3 regions of the Rhodococcus sp. NPDC127593 genome follow, and region 1 is predicted to be linked to each of the others. Evidence: riboswitches for the same ligand, from Rfam matches in the RefSeq annotation. Region 1 holds a riboswitch; each other region holds the start of a gene.
The links. A riboswitch is a leader RNA that binds a small molecule or an ion and turns the genes downstream of it on or off. The one in region 1 is predicted to bind cobalamin.

Region 1 (3,873 bases):
CGGGCGAGCGCGAATTCGTCGTCGACGGACTCGCGACCGCTGGTCAGTGCGGTGCCGAGCGTGACGACCTCGCGGACCTTCTCGGTCCCGAACGCCAGCCACGACCGCAGCGCCTTGTCGAGGCCGGTTTCCGCGTCGAGCGTGTACGGGACGTGCAGCAGCGAGCACGACGTCGAGACGGCGAGCGAGCCGGTGCTGCCCAGCAGGGTGCCGAGCGAGGCCAGTGCCGCGTCCAGGTCGGTGCGCCAGATGTTGCGTCCGTCGACGACGCCGGCAACGACGTGCTTGCGGGTCAGATCGGGAACCGTGGCGAGAGTGTCGGATCCGGCGACCAGGTCGATCGCGATTCCCTCGACACCGGTCGAGGCGATCGCGGGGAGTGCATCGCCGAGGCTGCCGAAGTAGGACGCGACGAGGATCGCCGGTCGCGACGCGACCGCGGACAACCGGTCGTAGGCTCGCTTGGCCGCCGCGATCTCCTCCGGTGTGCGGTCGGCGACGAGCGCGGGTTCGTCGACCTGCACCCACTCGGCGCCCGCGTCGGCGAGCCGGCCGAGCAGGTCCGCATACAGCGGGACGAGTTCGTCGAGGCGGTCGAGGAGGGGTGCGTCCGAGCCGACGGCCTTCGACAGCAGCAGGAACGTGACCGGACCCACCACCACCGGTCGGGCCGGAATGCCCAGGGCACGTGCCTCTTCGAGTTCGCGGAGCACCTTCGCCGGGTCGAGGGCGAACGTCGTCGACGGGGAGATCTCCGGCACCAGATAGTGGTAGTTGGTGTCGAACCACTTGGTCATCTCGAGCGGGGCGACCGTGTCGTTGCCGCGGGCGGCGGCGAAGTAGCGGTCGAGGTCGTTCTCGATGCCGGCGACACGGTCGGGCAGGGCACCGAGCATCGCCGCGGTGTCCAGCACATGGTCGTAGTACGAGAACGTGTTGACGGGAACGGAGTCGAGCCCGGCATCGCGCAGGCTCGTCCAGGTCTGGCGTCGCAGATCCCGGGCGAGAGCGTCGAGCGCTTCGGCGTCGAGGCGTCCGGCCCAGTACGACTCGACGGCCTTCTTCAGTTCGCGATTCGGACCGATGCGAGGTGAGCCCAGCACGGTCGCGGTGAAAGTGAATGTCACGGTATCTCCAGTTGCGTACGCGGTACGGCTACCACCGGCAAACGGGTACACCTCTCGAGCCCAGGGACGTGCTGCAGCGCGAGAAGGTCTACACGCCCAATCCACGAGGCGGTCACCGTCGGGCACGGCGTGCCCGACACAGTCGGCAGGTCTTCGGACTCGCAGGCAGCCGGTGTGAAATCACACCGGACCTAGTGGCCGTCGCTTCCCAGGCTGTGTGCCCAGTGCATGGTGACGGCGGTCGTTCCTGCTCACCGCTGCGGGACAGTCCCGGATTCTCACCGGGTTCCCTCTCACACGCGAACTCCGGGGAGTCCGACGTGCTTCGACGCCAGGTGCGGTCTTCGGGGCTCCTCACGACCGTGCCGGGCGAACCAGCTGCACGGGCCAGCATAGGCCTTCGGCCCGTGCGCCTTTTTGGTAGCCCCAACTACCAAAAAGGCGCACGGGCGCGAAGCGCCTAAAGCCAGCCGTTCGACTCCGCGGCGCGGACGGCCTCGGCGCGGGTGCTGGCCCCGGTCTTGCCGATCGCCGCCGACAGATGGTTGCGCACGGTACCTGCGGACAGGAACAGTGCGGCCGCGATCGACGCGACCGGCGCACCGTCCCGCGCCGCCCGCAGCACGTCGGTCTCGCGGTCGGTGAGCGGCGATTCCCCGCTGACGAGGCTGTCGGCGGCGAGAGCGGGGTCGACGACGCGCAGCCCGGCATGGACGCGACGTACGGCGTCGGCGAGCTGCCGGGCCGGGGTGTCCTTCACGACGAACCCCGACGCACCAGCCTTGAGTGCCTTGCGCAGGTAGCCGGGACGACCGAACGTCGTCACGATCAGGACGCGGGTCTGCGGCACCTCGTCCCGCAGTGCCGCGGCCGCGGCGATCCCGTCCAGACCGGGCATTTCGACGTCGAGCAGCGCGACGTCGGGGGAGTGCTCGCGCGCCGCCGCGACGACCTCGTCGCCGCGCCCGACCTCCGCGACGACCGTCAGGTCCGCCTCCAGGTCCAGCAGGGCGGCGAGGGCCCCGCGGACGAGTGCTTGATCGTCGGCGAGCAGCAGCCGGATCGTCACGGGACCTCTTCCGTCAGCACGTGCAACGAGAATCCGCCGGGTTGCGGATGGGTGATGACGACCCGGGCTCCGGCGGCGGCGGCGCGCTCCCGAAGGCCCACCAGCCCGTTCCCGTGCGCGGATTCACTACAGCCGGAGCCGTCGTCGACGACGGTGACCTCGCGTTCACCCACCGTGACCGAGCAGTGCGTCGCACCGCTGTGCCGGACCACGTTCGTGACACCTTCGCGGACCGTCCACGCGAACAACTCGCGCAGCCCGGTGGGCACCGACTCGGTGCTGTTGGGCAGCTCGGCCTCGATTCCGGCCGACCGCAGCGCTTCCCCGGCCCGGGCGATCTCCACCGGAAGCGACAGTCCCCGGATTCCCTGCACGGCCTGCCGGACATCCGCGAGCGCGTCGCGGGAAAGACGTTCCAGGTCTGCCACTTCCGTGCGGGCCCGGTCGACGTCGATGTCGAGGAGCCGGCCCACGAGTTCGGCCTTGACGGTGATGACGGTGAGGGAGTGCCCGAGGATGTCGTGGAGGTCGCGGGCCATCCGGGTGCGTTCCTCCTGCACCGCGAGTCGTTCGCTCTTCTCCCGTTCCCGGAGGAGTTCGATGTTGCGGTTGATCAGCTTGGTCACCCCGAACATCGCGAACGCGGCCGCGCAGACCCCCAGCGAGAGTCCGGTGCCCGACCCCCAGTCCATCACCGCGGAGATCACTTCCACGAGAACCGCGACGGTCAGGGCGGTGATCCCGCCGAGCCACGCGGGGAACAGCATGACCGCGGAGACCGCGAGGAAGACGGCGGCGGACAGACCCGACGACCCGACAGCGACCACCATGACGGCTGCGAGCCCGAACAACGCCACCACGAGCGGCACCGCCTGGTTCAGCGGTGGCCGAAACTCGTTGTGCGCGCGCCGGGTATGCGACCACCGGAACATCGCGAGGTACGTCACCGCGAAGGCGAGCGTGGCGATCATCCCGATCCAGCCGCGGACGTGATCGCGGTCGTTCCAGCCGTCGAGCAACGGCTGGAACAGGAAGATCGTCCACGCGGCGGCGAAAACGAATCCGAAACGGCCCCATCGTCTGGTCACGACGGGGCCGTCCGGGGTGGTCACGGAAGTCACGATACCGCCGTCACACTCGCTCGGTGTCGCGCTGGAACCGCCAGGCCGCACCGCCGACGAAGATCGCCAGCCAGACCGCGACGTTGAGGAGCCACGTCCACTGCATCGCATCGCCGGTGAGCGGTGCGTGCACCAGCTGACTCAGCCCGTACGTGGGCATGAACTGCGCGATCGACGCCCACACCGAACCGTCCTGCAGCGGCATGAACAGCCCGCCCGCGAAGCCGAGCACGGCGAGCCCGGGGCCCAGGATCTGCATCACGTTCTCGCTCGGCAGCAGGTATCCCATGAACAGGCCGAACGCGGCGAACACTGCGGACCCGAGCCAAGTGATCAGGGCCGTCGTGAACCACAGGGACGTGTCCATCTGGACGGACGTGAACGCGCCCACGAGGTAGACGACGCCGACGGCCCCGAGCCCGAGCATCATCGCGACGAGCACCTTGACGAAGATGTAGACCCCGGGGGACAAGGGGGTGAGCCGCAACTGCCGGCTCCACCCGGACGCCCGTTCCACCGACACCATCGCGCCGCCGCTCGTCGTCGCGATCATCGC
Region 2 (3,873 bases), on a different contig from region 1:
TCCATGCTGGTATCGGTGACGTCGCGGCACATCACCCCGGAGAGTGGAGTCCACCCCTACCCGGGTATCGGTGCGACGCGCTTGCCATCACCCCGGACGAGGGGCACATTGAAATGCACGTCGTCGGCAGGGAGGCACTGTGCGCGAGCAGACACGATCCGGAGATGCATGGCCGGCGTTGAAGGTGGACGACTGGACGTCGACGCGGGACACCCTGCACATGTGGACGCAGATAGTCGGGAAGATCCGCTTGGCCCACGCACCGTTGATCAACCACTGGTGGCAGGTCCCGCTGTACGTGAGCCCCCGCGGTCTCACGACGTCGACGATCCCGTACGACACCGACTGTTTCGACATCGAATTCGACTTCGCCGACCACCGACTGGTGATCCGCACGAGCACGGGCGGCACCGGGACGATTGCCCTCGAACCGAAGTCGGTGGCCGATTTCTATGCGGAGACGATGGGCACGCTGGCCGAACTGGGTGTGGCGACGACCATTCTGGCCCGGCCCAACGAGGTGGACCCCGCAGTTCCGTTCGCGGAGGACACCCAGCACTGTTCGTACGACGGGGAGTCGGTGCACCAGTTCTGGCGGCAGCTCGTGCAGGCAGACCGCGTCCTACACGAGTTCCGTTCCCATTTCATCGGGAAGGTCAGTCCCGTGCACTTCTTCTGGGGTGCGCTCGACCTGGCCTGTACACGGTTCTCCGGGCGAACCGCACCGACTCACCCTGGCGGAGCACCGAACTGCGGAGACTGGGTGATGGTCGAGGGCTACTCGCACGAGCTGAGCAGCTGCGGTTTCTGGCCCGGTGGTGGTGTCGAAGGCGCGTTCTACGCGTACGCCTATCCGGAACCGGACGGCTTCGCCGACTACCCGGTCGGGCCTGAAGGAGCTTTCTACAGCAAGGAGAACGGGCAGTTCCTGCTGCCGTACGAGACCGTCCGCACCGCAGACGATCCCGATGCCGCACTGCTGAAGTTCCTGCACAGCACGTACGACGCGGCCGCCGAGCGGGGTGGCTGGGACCGGGCCGCCCTGGAGGCGGACCCGGCCCGATGGGACAGATCCCGCTGACCCCGAGAGGCGGGTCAGGCGGCGTTTGCCGTCGCGGGCGTCGTGGCCCGGGTGGCACGCTCCGTGAGGAACGCGAAGGCCAGTCCGAGAACCAGCCACAACGTGGCCTGCGTCGCGAGGGACGACAGGCGGAACTGCCACAGCAGCACTGCGGGGAAGTCGTCGCCCACTTCGTTGACGGTGGGCAGAACGAGGTATCCGATGGTCACCACCGCGAGGAAGGCGAGAACCGGCGCCGCGATCCGCACCGACAGGAACTCCTGCGCTGCGACGGCCTTCGCCGCGAAGACGGAGGCCACCACCGCGAGCAGGCCCAGCACGACTGCGGCGAGCCACAGCCAGGTGCGCTGGGTGATCGTTTCGGGGTCTCCGACAGCGGGCGGGTTGGCGGGGTACTTGAAGAACGGCACCGCCTCGATTGCCAACCAGCCCAACGTGGCCAGTGTCAGCCCGAGCAACGGCCCCGACAGCGTCGTCACCCGACGCGCGTAGTTCGCGACGACGGCGAAGATCGCTCCCAGAGCCAGGCCCGCGAGGGACGTGGCGAGGAACAGTCCGAAGCGCTGTCCGTCACGGCTGACCAGTGCTTCTTCCTCGTCGTGCGAGTGCCCGGCCGGCTCTTCTGCCTGGGTGGCGTCGTGCGAGTGGACTTCGGCTTCGGAAGCGCTGTGCGACTCTTCGATCGCGATGGCCGCATCGATGTGTGACTCACCGAGGACGAAGGCGACGCCACCGGCCAGGATGCCTGCGATCAGGCCGGCCAGCAGACCACGGATGAGGAGTTTCGCGAAGGAATCGGTCAGTGGCATGGCAGACCCAGGAGGTGGCGGCCGTCGTGCATCAATTCATGCATGTACATGCCACTGCGCGAAATCGCGCCCTGGTCGAAACCAACGAGATAGAGAGCGAGCATCGCGAACAGAACGATCGCGAAAGAGATGACGGCGAGGCGGGTCGTGTCGACCGACGAGCCGGGTGCGTAGGCGAGTGCCATAGTTCCTCCTGGGATTTCGCGTCCCCTAGGTCCAGGCGATGGCCGCAGTATCTGGCTGTCGAGGTGGCTCCCGTGAAGGACTACTCCGATTTACAGTGGCGCGACCGCTCCGGGATTGCACCGGATTCCTGCCGAACCATCGCTTTGTCCTGCGAACTTTTGCACCCGGCGGGCCGCCGTGTCAATCCTCCCGCTCGGCCCCGACTCTCAGCTCTTGCTCGCCGCCGCGACGTCGAGCACGACCTCGAACTCGAGCAGGGAAGCTCCGGACGCCACCGGCTTCTTCTGCTCACCGGCGTGTGCTTCCCTGGCCGGACCGTCGCGCCACGCCGCGAATGCCTCTTCGCTCTCCCACTGGGTGACGACGAAGTAGCGGCTCTCGCCCTTGACTGGGCGCAGAAGCTGGAAGCCGAGGAAGCCGGGGGAGTTCTCCACGGCGTGCGCCCGCGCCGCGAAGCGCTTCTCGAGTTCGGGGCCCGCGCCCTCGGGAATTTCGATTGCGTTGATCTTCACCACTGCCATGCGGGCGAGGTTACTCCGCTAGCGTCGGAGGGGTGGCGGGTGAGAGTGCGTTGCACGACGAGGGCGGGACGGGACAGCCGATTCTGCTCCTGCACGGGCTGATGGGCAGCGCGCGGACGTGGGGGCGGCACGTGCCGTGGTTGCGCGAACACGGCCACGTCTTCACCTTCGACGCCGCAGGTCACGGCAGGCCCGCACCGTCGCGGTTGACGACGGAAGCATTCGTGGAAGACCTGGTCGTCGCGCTCGCGCCCTTCGCCGGGCCGTGGGTGGTGATCGGTCATTCGATGGGCGCCCTGCACGCGTGGTGCCTGGCGGCCGAACACCCGGAGAAGGTGTCGGCGCTCGTGCTCGAAGACATGGCCCCCGACTTCCGGGGCCGTACCGCCGCGGACTGGGCGGCGATGATCTCGAACTGGCCGCAGCCGTTCGCGACGCGGGAAGACCTCTTCGAGTTCTTCGGTCCGGTTGCCGGACAGTACTTCCTGGATTCGTTCGAGAAGTGCGCCGACGGCTGGTACCTGCACGGGGACGTCGACACGTTCCGCGACATCTCCGAGGAGTGGGGCGGCAGGCACTTCTGGGACCAGTGGGCGTCGATCAGCGTTCCGGCCCTGCTGATCGAGGGAGAGTTCACGATCACTCCCGAAGGTCAGATGCGGACCATGGCGGAGCGGCACCCGGGCGCCGAGTACGTCCGCATCGAGCAGGCCGGGCACCTCGTCCACGACGACCAGCCGGAGCAGTACCGGAAAGTGGTCGAGGCATTCCTCGACGGGCTCGGCTGAGCGTTTGGCAGTCAGTTCCCCTCGCCCGCGAGGGCGAAGAGGCCGTCGTCGGTCTGCTCGACGAGTCCGTCGATCAGCAGGGAGTGGAGGGCGCGGTCGCGCTGCCCGGGATCGCCGAGCCACACCTGGTCGAGCCGGACGCGTTCGACGGGGGCGGAGCTCTCACGGAGTACGGCCATGAGCTTGCCGCGCACCTGACGGTCCGTGCCGGCGAACTTCTGGACCTTCCGGCGCTCACCCGTGTGCGCGGGACGTCCGGCATCCACCCAGGCGCATTTCGGAAGCGGGCAGCGGGCGCATTCGGGGGAGCGTGCGGTGCACACGGTGGCCCCGAGTTCCATCAGGGCCGCGGAGAACGTGGCGGCCCGCGCGCGGGTTCGGGGGAGCAGCGCGGACACGTCGGCGAGGTCACGCGTGGTCGACGGATTTCCCGGCTCGGCGCTTCCGTGCACGGCCCTGGCGACCACTCGCCGGACATTCGTGTCGAC
Region 3 (3,873 bases), on a different contig from region 1:
CCTCGAGGTTCACCACGCGGCGGCTCGCCTCGTCCCACACCGGACGCACACCGAGGAGCGCGAAGACCTCGGCGATGTCGTCTCCGGAGGTGCGCATTGCGGACGTGCCCCACACGGACAGACCCACCGAGCGCGGCCACTCTCCGTGATCGGACTTGTAGCGGTCCAGCAACGATTCGGCCATCGCCTGGCCGGTCTCCCAGGCGAGCCGGGACGGTACGGCCTTCGGGTCGACGGAGTAGAAGTTGCGGCCCGTCGGGAGCACGTTGATCAGCCCGCGCAGCGGCGAACCGCTCGGCCCGGCGGCGATGAAGCCGCCGTCGAGTGCGTGCAGCACCTGCGCGATCTCGTTGTCGGTCTCCCGCAGCCGGGGCACCACCTCGGTGGCGGCGAAACGGAGAATCTTCGCGACGGTGGCGTCGGCGGTGAGCGTGTCGGCGGCGTCCGGTTCCCAGTCGGCGTCGTGCATGCCCTGCACCAGTGCGTGCGCCTGCTGCTCGATGTCGTCTACGCGGGTACGGGATTCGTCGCCGTCCTCGCTGAGGCCGAGCGCCTCGCGGAGTCCGGGGACGTTCTGCTCGCCGCCCCACATCTGCCGGGCGCGCAGCATCGCGAGCACCAGTTCGACCTCGGCGTCGTCGCGGGGGGCCGCACCGAGGATGTGGAGGCCGTCACGGATCTGGACGTCCTTGATCTCGCACAGCCAGCCGTCGACGTGCAGCAGCATGTCGTCGAACACGTCCTCGTCGGGACGTTCCTGCAGTCCGAGGTCGTGGTCCATCTTCGCGGCGCGCATCAGCGTCCAGATCTGCTGGCGAATGGCCGGCAGCTTGGACGGGTCGAGCGCGGAGATGTTCGAGTGCTCGTCGAGGAGCTGCTCGAGTCGCGAGATGTCGCCGTAGCTCTCGGCGCGGGCCATCGGCGGGATCAGGTGATCGACGAGCGTCGCGTGGGCGCGGCGCTTGGCCTGCGTGCCCTCCCCCGGATCGTTGACCAGGAACGGGTAGATCAGCGGCAGGTCGCCGAGCGCGGCGTCGGTGCCGCACGACGCGGACATGCCGAGTGTCTTGCCGGGCAGCCATTCGAGGTTGCCGTGCTTGCCGAGATGGACAACGGCGTCGGCGCCGAAACCGCCGGCGGCGGCATCCGCGGCGATCCACCGGTAGGCGGCGAGGTAGTGGTGGCTCGGTGGCAGGTCCGGGTCGTGGTAGATCGCGACCGGCTTCTCCCCGAATCCGCGCGGCGGCTGCACCATCAGCACGAGATTCCCGAACTGCATTGCGGCGATGACGATTTCACCGGCGGGATCCTGCGAGCGGTCGACGTACAGTTCGCCCGGCGCCGGTCCCCAGTGCTCCTCGACGCCCTCGCGCAGTTCCGCGGGCAGCGCCGAGAACCACTCGCGGTAGCGGGCGGCGGAGATCCGGATCGGGTTGCCCTCGAGCTGTTCCGCGGTCAGCCAGTCCGGGTCCTGGCCGCCGGCGGCGATGAGGGCATGGATCAGCGCGTCGCCGTCCTGGGCTGCGAGACCGGGCACTGAGTCCGGCCCGTCCGCGGGGCCCAGGTCGTATCCGGCGGCTCGCATCTCGGTGAGCAACCTGATGGCACTGGCCGGGGTGTCGAGACCGACGGCGTTGCCGATGCGGGCGTGCTTCGTCGGGTACGCCGACAGCATCAGAGCGATCCGGCGGTCGGATGCGGGGATGTGCCGGAGTCGGGCGTGCCGGACGGCGATGCCCGCCACCCGGGAGGCGCGCTCGGCGTCGGGAACGTAGGTGGAGAGACCGTCGGCGTCGATCTCCTTGAACGAGAACGGCACCGTGATCAGCCGGCCGTCGAACTCGGGGACCGCGACCTGGGTGGCGACGTCGAGCGGCGACAATCCGTCGTCGTTGGACTCCCACGACTCACGGCTGCTGGTCAGGCACAGTCCCTGCAGGATCGGCACGTCCAGCGCGGCCAGAGCGGCGACGTCCCACGCCTCGTCGTCGCCACCGGCCGAGACGCCGGCCGGCTTGGTGCCGCCGGCGGCGAGCACGGTGACCACCATCGCGTCCGCCCGGCGCAGCGTGTTCAGCAATTCCGGCTCGGCGGTGCGCAGCGACGCACAGAAGATCGGCAGCGGAGTGCCGTCAGCCGCCACGACGGCGTCGCACAGCGCCTCGATGTAGCGGGTGTTCCCGGCCAGGTGCTGGGCGCGGTAGTAGAGAACGGCGATTGTGGGGCGCTCCGGGTTCGCATCGGGAGCGAACGGCGCGACACCCCAGCTCGGCAGGTGGACCGGCGCCTCGAAACCGTGACCGGTCAGCAGCACGGTGTCCGACAGGAAGTGATGCAGCTGGGCGAGGTTGTCGGCGCCGCCCTCGGCGAGATAGTTGTGTGCCTCCGCCGAGACACCGGCGGTGACGGTCGAGCACTCCATCAGTTCGGCGTCCGGGGCATGCTCGCCGCCGAGGACCACCACGGGCAGTCCGCTGGCCAGGACCGCGGCGAGGCCCTCTTCCCACGCCCGGCGGCCGCCGAGGATGCGCACCACGACCAGGTCGGCGCCGTGGAGCAGCCCCGGCAGATCCTCCTCGACCAGCAGCCGGGCCGGGTTGGCCCAGCGATAGTCCGCCCCGCTGGCGCGTGCGCTGAGCAGGTCGGTGTCGGAGGTGGAGAGCAGCAGGATCACGTGTGGAGCCTTCCTGGGGGTGTCGCGCCCCGTGGCAGTGGTCCCGTGCGGAACCGTAGGTCGGAGGACGGCAGGTGAGGGTCTGGCTCGCCCACCGGTTTCGGCGAGCTCACAGTGGCGCGACCGCGCCGGATTTTCACCGGCTTCCTCTCCTGCTGCCGCAAGTGCTGGTGATGCTACCTGGGGCCGGACGTAACCTGGGACCATGGTCGACTCCCGTTCCCGCCCCGATGCATGCCCCGGCGCGCTGCAGGTCCACCAGGCCGCGGACGGTGCGCTCGCCCGGGTGCGCCTCCCCGGAGGTGTGCTGACCTCTCCCCAGCTGCAGACCCTCGCGGAATCGGCCCGCGACCTCGGGAGCGGCGAGATCGAACTGACCTCCCGCGGCAACGCGCAACTGCGGGCGGTCCGCGACCCGCAGGAGTTCGCCCGCCGCCTCGCCGACGCGGGCCTCCTGCCGTCGGAGACGCACGAACGGGTCCGCAACATCCTCGTCTCACCGCTGACCGGCCGGATCGGTGGTCTCGCGGACCTTCGGGATCTGGTCGACGAACTCGATCGGACGTTGTGCGCGGACTCCGCGTTGGCGGACCTGCCGGGCCGCACCCTGTTCACCCTCGACGACGGGCGCGGCGACGTCTCGGCGCTCGGCGGCGATTTCGGCGTCCATGCGGTGAGCGAGACGGAGGTCGCCCTGGTTCTCGCCGGTCGCGACAGCGGCGCCCGGGTCACGACGACGGAATCGGTGACGGTGCTCCTCGACGCCGCCCGCGTCTTCCTGGAACTGCGCGATCAGCACTGGCGGCTGTCCGAGATCGCCGACGGTGCCGAACGGACCCTGTCGGCATTGGCGCTCGCACCGACCGCCGACCCGGTGAGCGGGTTCGACGAGCATCGGCCACCGATCGGATGGCTGGACCAACCGGACGGCACCGTGACCCTCGGCGGCGGTCTCGCGTTCGGGACCCTCGACGCCCGGCTGGCGGAGTTCCTCGCCGCGGTCGAGAAGCCGGTGATCGTCACGCCCTGGAAGTCGGTGTTGCTGTGCGATCTCGACGAGTGGTCCGCCGAGCAGATCGTGCGGGTCCTCGCCCCGATGGGCCTGATCTTCGACGAGAACTCACCGTGGCTGAACGTCAGCGCCTGCACCGGGCAACCCGGCTGCGAGAAAGCGCTCGCCGATGTGCGGGCCGACGCGC

Region 2: another riboswitch for cobalamin. It lies ahead of ACFVJ3_RS19250 (CbtB domain-containing protein); the one in region 1 lies ahead of metE (5-methyltetrahydropteroyltriglutamate--homocysteine S-methyltransferase).
Region 3: another riboswitch for cobalamin. It lies ahead of ACFVJ3_RS17225 (cobaltochelatase subunit CobN); the one in region 1 lies ahead of metE (5-methyltetrahydropteroyltriglutamate--homocysteine S-methyltransferase).

What each region holds. Positions count from the first base shown of each region.
Region 1 covers NZ_JBHXWI010000048.1:63,584-67,456, reverse strand. Annotated here, with positions in the region: gene metE (5-methyltetrahydropteroyltriglutamate--homocysteine S-methyltransferase) at 1-1,127, opposite strand, end outside; cobalamin riboswitch at 1,254-1,462, opposite strand; gene ACFVJ3_RS35430 (response regulator) at 1,588-2,196, opposite strand; gene ACFVJ3_RS35425 (sensor histidine kinase) at 2,193-3,308, opposite strand; gene ACFVJ3_RS35420 (ABC transporter permease) at 3,328-3,873, opposite strand, start outside.
Region 2 covers NZ_JBHXWI010000019.1:90,033-93,905, reverse strand. Annotated here, with positions in the region: gene ACFVJ3_RS19260 (DUF5996 family protein) at 140-1,081, shown strand; gene ACFVJ3_RS19255 (CbtA family protein) at 1,096-1,890, opposite strand; gene ACFVJ3_RS19250 (CbtB domain-containing protein) at 1,881-2,075, opposite strand; cobalamin riboswitch at 2,098-2,231, opposite strand; gene ACFVJ3_RS19245 (antibiotic biosynthesis monooxygenase family protein) at 2,283-2,597, opposite strand; gene ACFVJ3_RS19240 (alpha/beta fold hydrolase) at 2,630-3,385, shown strand; gene ACFVJ3_RS19235 (A/G-specific adenine glycosylase) at 3,397-3,873, opposite strand, start outside.
Region 3 covers NZ_JBHXWI010000016.1:141,489-145,361, forward strand. Annotated here, with positions in the region: gene ACFVJ3_RS17225 (cobaltochelatase subunit CobN) at 1-2,674, opposite strand, end outside; cobalamin riboswitch at 2,730-2,873, opposite strand; gene cobG (precorrin-3B synthase) at 2,880-3,873, shown strand, end outside.